One region of the Butyricicoccus sp. OF10-2 genome, then DNA from elsewhere that is predicted to be linked to it. Evidence: riboswitches for the same ligand, from Rfam matches in the RefSeq annotation. Region 1 holds a riboswitch; the other holds the start of a gene.
The links. A riboswitch is a leader RNA that binds a small molecule or an ion and turns the genes downstream of it on or off. The one in region 1 is predicted to bind cyclic di-GMP.

Region 1 (6,904 bases):
GCTCTTCCATGCGCCGTACTCGATAACGTCAGCCAGCATGGAGTATTTTACGCCGCGGAAGCAGCCCTTGCCGATGCCGCGCATGACGCAGGCAAACAGTGCAAGATTGAGGGCGCTCGGGTTGATGAACAGGGAGACCGTGCCGATAACGGCGACGATCGCACCGATCAGCGCTACGTTGCGCTTGCCGAACTTTGCGATGAACGGAGACAGAACAAGAACGGTGACGATCTGCGGAATGGATTCGAAGGATGCGAGTGCGCCGAGCAGGTCGCGGTTGCCGAGAATGTACTGTGCGTAGTATGCGTTGCAGGTGCCGGTAACTGCCTCATAGAAGGACAGGAACACAGCGAGCATGAAGAACATGATGAAGTACTTGTTGGTGACGCAGAGCTTGATGCCCATCCAGAGCGGAACGTTCTTGCCGTCCTTGGTCTTGGTCTCTTCCTTGACGCGCTCGTGGCAGTTCTTGAAGCAGATGAACAGCATGATGATGGAAACGATGGCGTAGAGGATGGAAACCTCGATCCATGCCTGCTGGGTGTCACCCAGACGGGTAACCAGCGGGAAGGTAATGGCGGTGATGACCATGTTGCCGAGGGCGGACATACCGGTACGGAACAGGTTGACAACGGCGCGCTGGTCGGTATCGCGGGTCATCAGGGTAGCTAGCGTTGCATACGGAAGGTTGAGTGCGGTGTAGACAACGGTGGTGCAGAAGTTATAGGTGATGAAAACGTAGATGCCTTGACGATCGGGGTTGCGGGCGGAACGGTGAACAGCAGGATGGCTGCGATGCCGTACGGAATCATCATCCAGAGAATCCATGCACGGGATTTGCCGTGCTTGGAATGCGTGCGGTCAACCAGATGACCGATAAGTACGTCGGAAATACCATCGAAGAAACGGGAGAACAGCATGATGGTACCGATCATAGCCGCCGAGATACCGACTACGTTGGTGTAGAAGTAAATCAGCAGCGAGGTGGTCAGGGCGTAGACAACGTTGCAGGCAACATCGCCGAGGCCGTAGGAGAACTTTTCCTTGAGATGGATCTTCTCAAATTCCTTATCACCCGCGAAAGTCGGGTTGCTGGATTTGCCCATGGTTTTGCTCAGTCCTTTTTTATTTTTCTTTTACCAGTTGCAGCGATACAGACCGTCCGTGCGCCGGGCGCATCGGGAGTGGGTCTGCCTTTGAGACGTTGTCCGGACTCGTCTCTCGCTATACCCTTTCAGTGGAAGTCCGTTCCACCGAACATCTACAAGTATAGCACTGAGCGGAATAAAATTCAATAAATCATATTGTAAAAAGAACAATATTCAATTTTGTGCATTCTTCACAAGGTCGATGTTTTGTGATACAATGAAATTACTATATGATGCGGAAGTGCAGGGTGATTGCATGGACAAGAACGTTTATGCCGCAATTCAGTCGCAGTATTCGACTTTATCCAAGGTTGGAAAGCGGATTGCGGACTATATCTTAGCCGATCCGGTACATATTACCTCGATCAGCATTCAGCAGATGGCGGCCGAGCTTGATATCGCGGAGTCGAGTATTATTCGATTCTGCAAGATCGTCGGCTGCGCGGGCTTCAGCGAGGTAAAGCTGCTGCTGGCGAAATATTCTCCTAAGTCGGTGCGCACGATTTTTGAAGATCTGTCCGAAACCGATAGTATTTCGACCATTTCGGAGAATGTGTTCAGCCGGAATATCGACACGCTCGAGCGGGCGCTCCAGCTGCTTGATTTCGAGAAAATCGAGCAGGCGGTGGGGGTGCTCAACCGGGCGGAGAATATCCTCATCCTCGGCGTCGGCGCGTCCGGCACCATCGCGGAGGACTTCTACATCCGCCTCATGCGCATCGGCATCCGCGCGGTTTCGCTGACCGATTCGCACCTGATGCAGATTCAGGCGAGCCAATGCGGCCCGGATACGGCGGTCATCGCCATCTCGCATACCGGCAAGACGCGCGAAATCGTGTCGGCCGTGCGTACCGCGAAGGAGTGCGGCGCGCCGACCATCGGCATCACCGGCTATCCGGATACGCCGCTCAAAGAGGTCAGCGACATCTGCCTTGAGCTGTATTCGCCCGAGCAGCTTTTCGTGTCGCCGCGCGTGGCGCAGTTCTCCCTCATCGACACGCTTTATGTCAGCCTCGCTATCCGCCGCAAGGACAGCGTCGTACAGAATATTGAACGCATGAATGAAGTGCTCCTGCCATTTCGCATTGATTGATCATTTTTGATCCTGTGTGTGGAATTTGATGCTTGAAAGATATATTGCATCATTGCATCTGTATCGTATATGTGCTGTGCTCGGATCAAAGAGATTATGCTAACGATCTAGCATTGTTTCAGTCAATGCTGTCCTTGTATCATGTTCCCGTTTGATTATTGCGATTAACTGCGCCGATAAAGCAGCGCCAATCTCGCGATATAGCACATCTCTGACGGCAGCTCAGATTGCCAATCGGGAACATCAGCGAAAATATATCAGCCAAACTCTTCATCTTCCACAGGATCAAATTATATTCTACAGCGCGAAAGAAAACCTTATCTGGATGTGTTGATGCGGAAAATATACGGCTACATGACCCAATAGGTATGTTTACAAATTCACCTCAAAAAAACTCCATAATCCCCGCCCTCAGCACCCTCCACTCCCGGCCAACCTTTACGGCCGGGAGTTCTTCATTTGCGATCATCTTGCGCACCTGCTGGCGCGTGGTCTTGAGCAGGGTTGCGGTTTCTTTTACGGTCAGGATTTCATCGTTCGGCATAGAAAACCTCCATCAACATAGGTGAAAACGCATTTCACTTTAATTCATGTATGCTTATTCTAATGTTGGCGATCAAACGTCAAATCATGCTGTCTAAGCAGACTCAAGCACCCTGAAACAAGCCTTTATCCGAACCATTTCCAGTACGTTAACTCGATGAATGCTTATTGGCGCCTTTGAATCTTTCATTGGAATTTGAATATTGGCCGAACTTAACCGCACTGTAGTGGAGGATAGGAAAGGATTTCTTGAAAATATCCAAACGATCTTGAACATCCGCCTTGCGGTCATAATACAGATTGCAGGTCAAATCACACCTCGACAGCTTAAACCCTTTGAGCCGCCGGTCAATGCCGATTTTATCAAGGATATTTCGCAGACGGTGCTTTATCTGCTGTACAGACTTTTCGTCAGCTTGAAATAATGCAGTCGGTTCATAGGTACTGGCGAGCAGAGAAGACGGGTTGACAATCAGTATCAGCCAGCACGGATGCGAGATGGATTGCCCTAAGTGAATTTCAACGTCGATGGACTTGAACTGCGGCATCTGGTAATACGACGAAAGTCCTAATTTCCCTTTGCCGGTACAAATGCACTCGTTTTGTTCGATAATATTCTGGATTTCGGAATATTTGCATTGTAATTTTAGTGAAAAGGTGTGGATGCCGTACTCATTCGTAATCATTTGCTGTTCCTCCGTTTCTGAGCGCATACTGTGCAGCGTTTACAGGTTTTCGGCTCATGCTGCAGCATTTTGAAAAGACTGTCATCGGTCGGAAACACGGATTTCGACTTGGTTACCTTCCTGAGCTGATGGTTAAAGCCTTCAATCGTGTTGGTCGTATAGATCAGCCGCCGAAGTTCTTGAGGAAACTTGAAATAGGTACTGAGATTTGCCCAGTTATCCCTCCACGACTGAGAAATTTTGGGGTATTTCTTGTCCCAGTGTTCTGCGAACGTGTCTAACGCGTCCAAAGCAGCCGGTTCATCTACCGCTGCGTAGACTGCTTTCAAGTCAGCCATAAGTGCCTTCAAATCCTTGTAGGAGACATATTTGCTGGAATTTCGAAGCTGATGGATGATGCAGTTCTGGATTTCCGTCTTGGGATAGACCGCCTCGATCGCCGCAGAAAAACCGGTCAAATTATCCGTACAGGCAATGAAAATATCCTCGATGTCCTGGCTGATGCTGGTCTGATTTTTCCTCAGCACCTTGGGGTCAAATTCGCTCTTGCGATCCCGCGGCACAGATACCTCTACATCGCCAAAACTGGTGCGCAGGGTTTTGCTGCTGTGCCCATTCCGGCCGTTATCCGTGTCCTTGTTCTTGTAGTCATACCGGTTGTAGCCCAGCTGATCGTCCAGCTCGGCCTCCAGACCGTTTTCCATGAACTCGGTGTTAGGTTTAAGTCTAGTCTGCCACATAGCCTCGATTGCGGTAATCTCTCCGGCACGCCATCGGGAAACAACCCGCTCGTAGTTGTCCGACAGCGGTATCGGCTTGCGTCCGGTGTACTGGCTCTTTGTCTTGGCAATGGCGATACCCTCGCGCTGGCGCTGGAGGATGTACTCGCGTTCGAGTTCTGCGACCGCCGCAAACGCCACAGTCGGCGCCATTGTCAGAAACAAACACAATGATACTATTGTCGATAACAATCATTTTTTCATAACTTTCCCTCCTCATTTTATCTGTCTTAACGGCTTCAAATTTAAATAAAAAACGCTTTCAAGACATGGCTACTCATGACTTGAAAGCGTTTTTATATCTTTGTTGGAACAGCACAAAAGGGCAGAGTTTTACTTGCTCTGCGAGCAGTGTATTGCACCGCGAATCAGCTTGCCATATTCTTTTGACGGCGTACACCTCCTTCTGCCTAATAAAGCGCAGAAGAGGTTAACAGCGTCTTCGCTGATGCTTACAACCGGCTGTCATTGCGGCGTTCGCCGCCTTAGACTCTTCCGGCTTTGCGTCCCCATCTTTCGCTGGGTTTGCCTATCTCTCAGGCACCGTGTATGTACCTGATTTTTGATGGTTATACCATAATTTGTATAAGTACGCGATTGGTCTGCTATACAATTCGCGTCATAAAAACGATATTTCGTGCAGCAATCTGATGAATATCACCGTTCGGATAGCACAGCTGCGCTGCGCTTGCCTGTCTGTACACGCGATCGTTTCATCCGGTGGACGCAGTACGGAGAGTGTGCTTTTTATTTCCACTGGGTGCGGTACTGATGTGGGGTAATGCCGGTGCTCTTGCGGAAGGCCATAATAAAGTGCGAAGCACTGGAGAAACCGCAGTTATCTGCGATGGTCTCAATACTCTGCGAGGTGGTGAGCAGCTGCTGCTTTGCGGCGCTCAGACGCACAGTCTGCAAAAACTGATGCGGTGTTGCTGACTGGTATTCCTTAAACTTACGCATATAGTAGCAGGTGCTGAGCGCAGCACGCTGGGACAGGTGTTCGATGGAGAGCGATTTGTCCGCAAAATTGTACGTCATATAGTCGGCTGAGTCCTGAATGGCGATCTCGAGATCGCTTTTTTTCTTTTCCCCGAGCACGAGCACGAGCAGAACGAGCAGCTTGTTGATCGTCAGGGAAATAATATGAGGATTGGGCTGGTTCTGGTGCACCGAGACCATGATGCGGCGGACACATTCCTCAATCTCGGCATTGCTTCCGGTGGGCAGGATGAACCCGTGCGTATTGAGGATAAGATGTGTATAGGCCGTGCTGCCGTTGCCTGCAAAGTGGAACCAGCGCATGCGAATCGGTGTGAGGGCGTGATAGCTGTGCGGTTCTCTGCAGTCAAGCAGGATCAGGCTGCCGGGACCGGCGGTGCGTGTTTCACCGCGGTAGGTGACCGACAGTTCGCCTTCATCTACAATAAGCATCTGGCAGATATCCAGATAATTACGCTGCATACCGTATGTTTCGTCGCAATGGTAGCTGCCTGCGTGCGGAACATGGTACAGGTTAGTCGCGGTGAAGGCATCTGCATCGTGGTAATAGCGGACAGAATCTGCCAGAATACCCATATCATTAAGCATAATTGGTGTCAACTCCTTTTTTGTACCATATCATGGCATGGAAATGCAGTCATTCGCTTTTCTTATACAATTATATCAAAAAATGATACTGATAAAAAGTATAAAATTTTGATATTTTATTATTATCCTGTGTAGTGATGAATGTGAGAATTTGATATATGATAGGTACAACGAAAGGGAAACGAACAAAAACGCAAAAAATAGTTTCTTTTGAGTTAAAAAGACAAAGGGAAAAGAAAAAACAAGAATAGGAAATTCTACAATATAATAGGATTTTCTTGTTCAGAAGAGGGGTTGAAACATTTGATTATCATTTTAACATTCATCGCCTTCACCGGTCTGGTGGCCTTGATCTCATGGTACAAGACCAAGGAGGAGAACCTGTCCACCAAGGAAGGCTACTTCCTTGCAGGACGCGGACTGACCGGCCTGGTCATCGCCGGTTCACTGGAAATGACCAACCTGTCCACCGAACAGTTGGTCGGACAGGCCGGACAAAGCTACTCAACCAACATGGGCGCCATGAGCTGGTCGGTAAACGCAAGTATCGCGCTGCTGGCGCTGGCACTGATCTTCCTGCCGAAGTATCTGAAAGCCGGCATCACCACCATTCCGGAATTTCTGGAGGTTCGATTTGACCGCACCACCAAGCAGATCATCTCGTTCCTGTTCCTGCTCGGCTACATGCTTACTTACCTGCCGACCGTACTGTACTCCGGTGCGCTGGCCTTCAACCAGATTTTCCATCTGGATCAGCTGTTCGGCATCACCACTTATCAGAGTATTGCGATCCTGTGTGTTGCAATCGGCGTTATCGGTTCCATCTACGCAATCTTCGGCGGCCTGAAGGCAGTTGCGGTATCCGACACCGTAAACGGCGTGGGTCTGCTGATCGGCGGTCTGCTGATCCCGATCCTGTCCATCTGCATCCTCGGCAACGGCAGCTTCCTTGCCGGCATTCAGGACTTCATCACCAATGTTCCGGCGGAAAAGTTCAACGCGGTCAATCCGGCGAACGCTCTGCCTCCGATGATTCCGTGGCCGGTTCTGTTCCTCGGCATGCTGTTC
Region 2 (6,904 bases), on a different contig from region 1:
ACACGCGTTACCATGGAAAACGGAACATAATACCGCCGGTCAATAAAAAAGCTGTTCAAATAGAGGGCATGCCTGCCGATGCCGCACGGACCGATTTTCCGACAGGTTTTTTTATCCTCGGCAAGCGACGCGTCATCAATACGTCCCGCGCTGAGCGGATAAGGTTTCAACATTTTCCGTCACCCCGCAATTATCGTTATGGATGGCCGCAGCCGACCGCACAAAGGAACGGCCGGCTGCAGCAATGCTATTATATTCAAGCAGATTTCTTTGCGCCGCGCTTCTTGGTCGCACGGATGAACAGTGCGAGCAGCAGTGCCGCGAATACAATACCGATCGGGTACGCCACTGCGGTATTGTAAATTACCGTGCCGTCCGCTGTCTTGCTGTTCAACAGGCTGCCGAGGCACTCCGGTGCGAGGATGAAGTAGGTGCAGGAAACTGCACTCATGAACGTAGCCGGAACAGCTGCAATCCAGAAGTTCTTCTTTTCGGTAAACAGGTACATAGCTGCTGCCCACAGAACGATCATAGCGAGCGTCTGGTTGGTCCAGCTGAAGTAACGCCAGATAACCGTGTAGTCGATCAGACCGGTTGCATTGCCGATGCCGAGGATAGCGCCGATACCGAGTACCGGGATGCACAGCTTCAGGCGGTTTGCGTACGAACTCTGATCCATGTGGAACCAGTCGGACAGCGTCAGACGAGCGGAACGGAATGCGGTATCACCGGAAGTGATCGGGCAGATAACAACGCCGATCATGGCCAGAGCAATACCAACGCCGCCCATAGTCTTGGAGCATACATCATAGATCGCTGCGGACTGACCGCCTGCCAGCGCTTCCGCCAGACCGGTGTTGAGACCGCCGGTGACCTCATACAGAGCACAGCCGGCTGCCGCCCAGATCAGTGCGATAATGCCTTCGGCTACCATTGCGCCGTAGAATACGAAGTGACCCTGCTTCTCGTTCTTCATGCAGCGCGCCATCAGCGGCGACTGCGTGGAATGGAAGCCGGAAATTGCACCGCATGCAACCGTGATGAACATAAAGCTCCAAATCGGCGTGCCGGACGGGTGCATATTGTACAGGTGAGACCAAATCTCCGGAATGGTGTAATTCGGGTTGGTGAAGATACCGATGATAACACCGACCGCCATGATGATCAGGCACATGCCGAACAGCGGGTATACCTTACCGATGATCTTATCGATCGAAATAAAAGTTGCAATAAAATAGTAAACCAGGATGAGGATCAGCCAGAACAGCGTGGTCGAAAGCACACCGGACACACCGTTGCTCTTGCACAGCGTAACGATCAGACCGGCCGGGCCGACTGCAAATACCGTACCGACCATGATCAACAGTACAACTGAGAACACACGCATGATATTCTGCATGGTGTGACCGAGGTACTTGCCGGTAACCTCTGCGATGGAGGCACCGTCGTTTCGCTCACTGATCATGCCGGAGAAGTAATCGTGTACGCCGCCGGCAAAAATGGTACCGAATGTGATCCACAGGAATACGACCGGGCCCCAGAGGGCGCCCTGCAGGGCACCGAAGATCGGGCCAAGGCCGGCGATGTTCAGCAGCTGTACCAGAAACAGCTTCCACTGCGGCATGACAACGTAGTCAACGCCATCGTTAATGCGAACTGCCGGCGTTTCCCGGTCATCCGGGCCAAAGGTTTTGTCCACAATTTTACCATAAGTAAGATAGCCGGTGATCAATAATAATAAGCATACGATAAAGCTGATCATATTATCTCCTCCTCTATACCGGCTGCGAAAGCATGACTTTCGCATAAAAATCACCGAAAAGCCTACTTTTGGAATTCCTCTTTTTCCCTTTCGGCAATCCCTATTATGAACCTATGATATAAAAACCACAAGGACAATATGTTATAATTTTAACAAGAAAAATTTGCCGAAATTTGTTTCCTTTAGAAAAAACTATCAGCGCAATAAAATCCCCCGACCAATGGCCGGGGGATTCGTTCGCCCTTATAGGAAAGTATTTACTTTTCCAGTTCGGTCCAATCACGAGTTTCGCGCAGCTTGCTCCACTTCTCGTGCTTGTTTCCCTTGATGTCGTAATAGTGGCTGTTCGTAGCCTCCTGTACGGCCAGGTAATACCATGCGGAAGTATCGGAGTTGTCGCTCCACTTGATCATGTCGTTGTGCAGATCCTTTGCAGTCTCCGGAAGGCGCTTGAGGACGCGGTTTACGAGCATCATCGCCTCAGCACGGGTGATCTTGTTATTCGGACGGAAGGTGCCGTCGGTATAACCGTTGATCCAGCCGTTGTTGGCAGCGGCGCTGATTTCGTTCTTTGCCCAGTGGGATGCAATGTCGCTGAAGTCAACAGCGGTCGTGTTGGCCTTGTCGTCAAAACGAGCTGCGATCGCAGCGAACTCCGCACGGGTGATCGGCGCATTCGGATTGAACTTGCCCTGGCTGTCGCCCTTCACGATGCCCATAGCGCTCAGCGTAGAAACAGCGTGGTTGTACCATGCGCCGGCTGCTACATCGGAGTAGCTGTTGGACTTGGTGGAGTTTGCATTGCGGGTCTCATCGGTGAGCAAACGGAAGAAGATGGTTGCTACCTCAGCACGGGTAATGCCGTTCTGAGGACGAACGGTGCTGTCCGGATAGCCTACGATGTAAGCATAGTGGTCATCGCCGTTCAGACCGGTCGGTACATCATCCGGAATGGTAACGGTGGGCTTGCGGCCGCCGCCGCCACCGCCGCCGGAAGAAGATCTTCTTGCGTAGGTGTAGGTAAAGACGGTGTCAGCCTTGATTTCCATGTCAACCTTCGGCTCAACATTCCAGCTGCCAGCACGATAGTCAGCGTCCGGGGTATTGCCTGCCTGTGCGATGTTGGATTCAACCAGCTTCGGCTGAACCGTTTTGCCAGTTTCCATGTTAATCGTGGAAACGTAGAAGATAATGTCCTTGTTATCCTTCGTGTGGCTGTCCCACTTGCCGTTTACTACCTTTTCGGTTACCTTGTACTGGTAACGATCGGGAATGCCGTCACCCTTGTTTTCGGGATCCTTGGAATCGCCCTTGGTGTCAGGATCATAGAACAGCTTGAGCGTCAGCTTCGGAACAGTGCCATCTGCATTTTTAGTCACCGTACCGCTTGCAAGGTAACCATCTGCATGCAGATTCAGCACATAACCAGTGTAACCCTTCGACTTGGCAGTAATGGTCTCATTCAATGCTGCAGTACCGGTTTCGGTATCAGCTTCGACAATTTCATATCTCTCAGTCGTCGGATTGTACTTGTAGTGCTCGATGGCGTACGCGTACTTCGGTACAGTAGCGTAGGTGTAGGTGAATACGGTGTCGTTTGCAACCGTCGCACCAACAACAGGGGTCGTATCCCATTTGCCTTCGCAGTAACCAGCAGCCGGCTTTTCGCCAGCAGTCGGAATACCGTCCGGAATAACGACTTTTTCGATTGCGTTGCCGTTTGCGTCATTGAACGGAACGTAAACGATAACGCCAGCGTTAGTGTCATTGTTCCAGTTGCCGTTTACAACCTTGAAGGTCAGACGGTATTCCCATGCGTCCGGGATGCCGTCACCCTTCTCTTCCGGCTTCTCCCGGTCGCCCTTGGCGTCAAGGTAGTAGTGGAGGTTAATGGTTACAACTTCTACCAGCCTACCGTCCTGCGAAGCAGGGGTAATCGTGGTCATAGACGGAACATAAACGTAGTTCTGCTGGTTCTTCGCATAGTCCGCGTAGAGAGACGCAATCGACGTACCCTTAACAGCAGTACCCTTCTTCGAGAAAGCCATGTCGGCAATCTCGTCACCATTTTCATCGTAGAAATGCTGGTTAATGGTGTACTTATACTCCGGATCCGGATTCTTCACGTAGTTCGGAGTAAAGATAACATCATGTGCAGGCATGGTGAACTTGCCGTCAGTAATCTTTACACCCTCCGTCTCAAGCGTCCAACCAGTAAAGGTGAAGCCGTCCTTTTCAGGATAGTCTTTCTTTACAGATACCTCAGAATTAACATCGTGAGACTCTTCTTCATACGTGGTTTCATCTTCATTCTGGTAGATTACCTTGTAGGACTTCGGCGTCCACTTTGCGTACAGAGTCAGGTCTGCATTCGGCATCCGATCGCCAGTCTGGTACGGCTTATTGTTTGCTTCATCGTACCAACCGTCGAACCTATAGCCTTCACGAGTAATTTCTGCATCAGTCGGAAGCGTCAGCTCCATCTTGGGGTAAACCTTATCCTTGCTGTAGCTGCCGTCAGCAAGCGTACCGCCGTTCGCATCATAAGTCAAATTATGAGAAGTTGCGGAAACATAAATCTTAACGGTAGCATTGCGCTCGTCATTCGTAACCTTAGCAAGATCAAGGCTAAACTGATACTCACCATTTACCTTCTCAGGCTTTCCGAGACCCTCCGGGTCAAGTACTACACTATCAATCATGTAATCCGCAGTCTCCGTCTGACGAACACGTACCGCAGAAACATTAACGGCCGAATTGTACCAGAACGTCTCACTGCGGAGCTCTTTACCAGCATCGAGACCATCCTTAATAATAACCTGATAAGTTACGCTGCGGCGTTCAGGATACTGTATCCAGTTCGGTTCAGCATTAACAGTCCAGTCGGACACGTCAATCTGAACCATCTGAGAATACTCAGTGCGAATCAGATAGTAGAATACAAGCTGAGAGCCTTCAGCAAATGCAGTCCACTTAGGCGAATTCTTTGCCTGATACTCAAGCTGACCGTCGTTGTAGCGAATATTGGTGATTTCGGTACCCTTAGCGGTCTTGTCATCGCCACCCTAGTCAGTCTGCTTTTTGTTGCTGGCATGCACACGAGCCTGCCAGAAAACGGTGTTGTAGGCCGCGTCTGCAGTTGCTTCGCGCTCAGCGGGTGCGAGGTCGGTAACAGCCTTGCCATTGCCGACAACAGCTTCGTTGATGGTCATCGAGTTGCCATCGTCACCGACTGCCCGACGGTTGGTCAGCCAATATTCAGCCTCGATGGTCTGAACCTTATTGGCATAAACATCAACTGCGTTATCGCTATTACCGCTCGTCGTTGCAATTTCATTTGCCGGAGAATTGCTTACTGCATCATTATTCTGAGAATCATTTTCATTGGAACTGCTATTATTGCCAGTCTCCTCGATGTCCGTACCGCCGGACGGTGCCTGTGCAGGATCCGGATTCTCAATCTGTCCTGCCTGTGCAGTATCCTGAGGCTCAGTCTGTCCTTGGGTCTCAGCATCGGGAGTTTTTTGAATGGTGTCTTCTGCGGGAGTACTGTCAACAACCGGCATCTGGTCTTCCGGTGACGGAAGGGTGGTGATGCCTTCATCGCCGGCCAGCGCCCAGGTCGGGCACATGGTCAGCGCCATGATAGTCGCAAGTGCTCCTGCGAGCAGACGTTTACGCATATTCTTTTTTAACATAGGAATACCTCCTTGGTCAGCGTGCATGCTGATCGAGAGGGATTGCAAATGTATTTCTGGCAACCGGCTGCCATGCGGAAAGAGACTTTCCGTTTAGGCCCCTGGCTTTGCGAGACCGGCTTTCACCGATGGTGCCTTTGTCTGTACAACTTGCTCCTCAACGAGCCGCACAGATCATGTGTTTGTGGGTTTGCGATAATCTCAGAATGCAATGCAGTTTCAACCTCCAAATAAAATACCCCCTTTACAGCGCGCATAGCTCTGCAAGGGGGTATAAAGCACCTTTGGCAGCCGGCTGCCATGCGGAAGAAAGTCTTCCGTTTAGGCCCATTTAGCTTTGCGACACCGGTTTTCACCGGCTGTGCCTTTGTCTGTACCTGTACCCCTTTACGGAAGTCATGCACAGAATTTTACGATCTTTTCTGTCGGCAGACACGCCGGACTGCATACACAGCCCTTTGCCTGCGCAGGACAGAAATCCTCCGGATCCTCTTCTTTAGTATACCATAAATGCCCGCGAACAACAAGCAAATACTGTAAAAACGAAGAAGAGTTTCAATCCGGAATCGTTTTTTATGCAAGAAATCGCCGCTGATTGGGCATAAACATATCCCATCAGGACCATTTGCATACAAAATGAAATGAAAAAGTGTTAAGCCGCAGCTACTGCAAGCGCATCGCTAGTGCTGGTGTAGGTCAGCGGAGATACACAGTCATGCAGGGTTTTTGCGTTCTTCACGCTGCGGGTAACCGCGTAGGTCAGGTCAATCTGATACCACTTGCCATTCAGGTTTACCTTGTTCCAAGCGTGGTAGCTAGAGCCGGCGTAACCCTTGGTCAGTGCACACGGGATGCCCTGGCTGCGGCACATTGCTGCAAACAGCGAGGAAAAATCGTAGCAGATACCGGTGGTGCCCTTCAGGGTAGCGGCGGTATCCGGGATGTACTTGGTGATCGTGCCGCTGGTGATCTCATTCGCCAGCTTGTTATCATAAGTATAACGGCTTGCCATATAGTTGTAGATGGCGATAACCTTAGCCTCATCGGTCTTGGCGTTCCTGCAGAGCTCAGCAGCCTTAGCGGATACCGTATCACCCTTGGAGAACTGAACCTCGGAAGTGGAGACCAGATACGGAGTGTAGCTGTCCTTAACGGTTACGTTCATGGACTTGGACTCGACCTGCTGATAGGACGTACCAGAAACGTTGCGGTACAGCGTTACGGTGTACTTGCCGTTGCCCTTATCGAGAGAGAAGGAAGCATCCTTGCCGCTCGGGCAATCATAGAATACAGTCTTGCCGCCGTTGTACTGAATACCAACCTTGAGCCTTGCACTCGAGGAGTAGTTTACGGTAACATAACCGTGAGTGGAATTACTCATATCCACAACATCATTTACTGCTGCTGCGGTAACGCCCATCGAGAGGGCAGCTGCTGCAAAAAC

Region 2: another riboswitch for cyclic di-GMP. It lies ahead of DXB00_RS08835 (hypothetical protein); the one in region 1 lies ahead of DXB00_RS18195 (transposase).

What each region holds. Positions count from the first base shown of each region.
Region 1 covers NZ_QUMC01000017.1:7,242-14,145, reverse strand. Annotated here, with positions in the region: gene DXB00_RS17255 (MFS transporter) at 1-732, opposite strand, end outside; gene DXB00_RS17730 (MFS transporter) at 669-1,106, opposite strand; gene DXB00_RS09770 (MurR/RpiR family transcriptional regulator) at 1,405-2,241, shown strand; gene DXB00_RS09765 (helix-turn-helix domain-containing protein) at 2,627-2,785, opposite strand; gene DXB00_RS09760 (hypothetical protein) at 2,934-3,470, opposite strand; gene DXB00_RS18200 (IS256 family transposase) at 3,467-3,997, opposite strand; partial or broken gene DXB00_RS18195 (transposase) at 3,992-4,210, opposite strand; cyclic di-GMP riboswitch class I at 4,700-4,789, opposite strand; gene DXB00_RS09750 (helix-turn-helix domain-containing protein) at 4,997-5,836, opposite strand; gene DXB00_RS09745 (solute:sodium symporter family transporter) at 6,140-6,904, shown strand, end outside.
Region 2 covers NZ_QUMC01000014.1:60,373-67,276, forward strand. Annotated here, with positions in the region: gene DXB00_RS08820 (ATPase P) at 1-173, opposite strand, end outside; gene DXB00_RS08825 (carbon starvation CstA family protein) at 257-1,762, opposite strand; gene DXB00_RS08830 (S-layer homology domain-containing protein) at 2,020-4,668, opposite strand; gene DXB00_RS08835 (hypothetical protein) at 4,828-5,460, opposite strand; cyclic di-GMP riboswitch class I at 5,516-5,606, opposite strand; cyclic di-GMP riboswitch class I at 5,744-5,836, opposite strand; gene DXB00_RS08840 (transglutaminase-like domain-containing protein) at 6,113-6,904, opposite strand, start outside.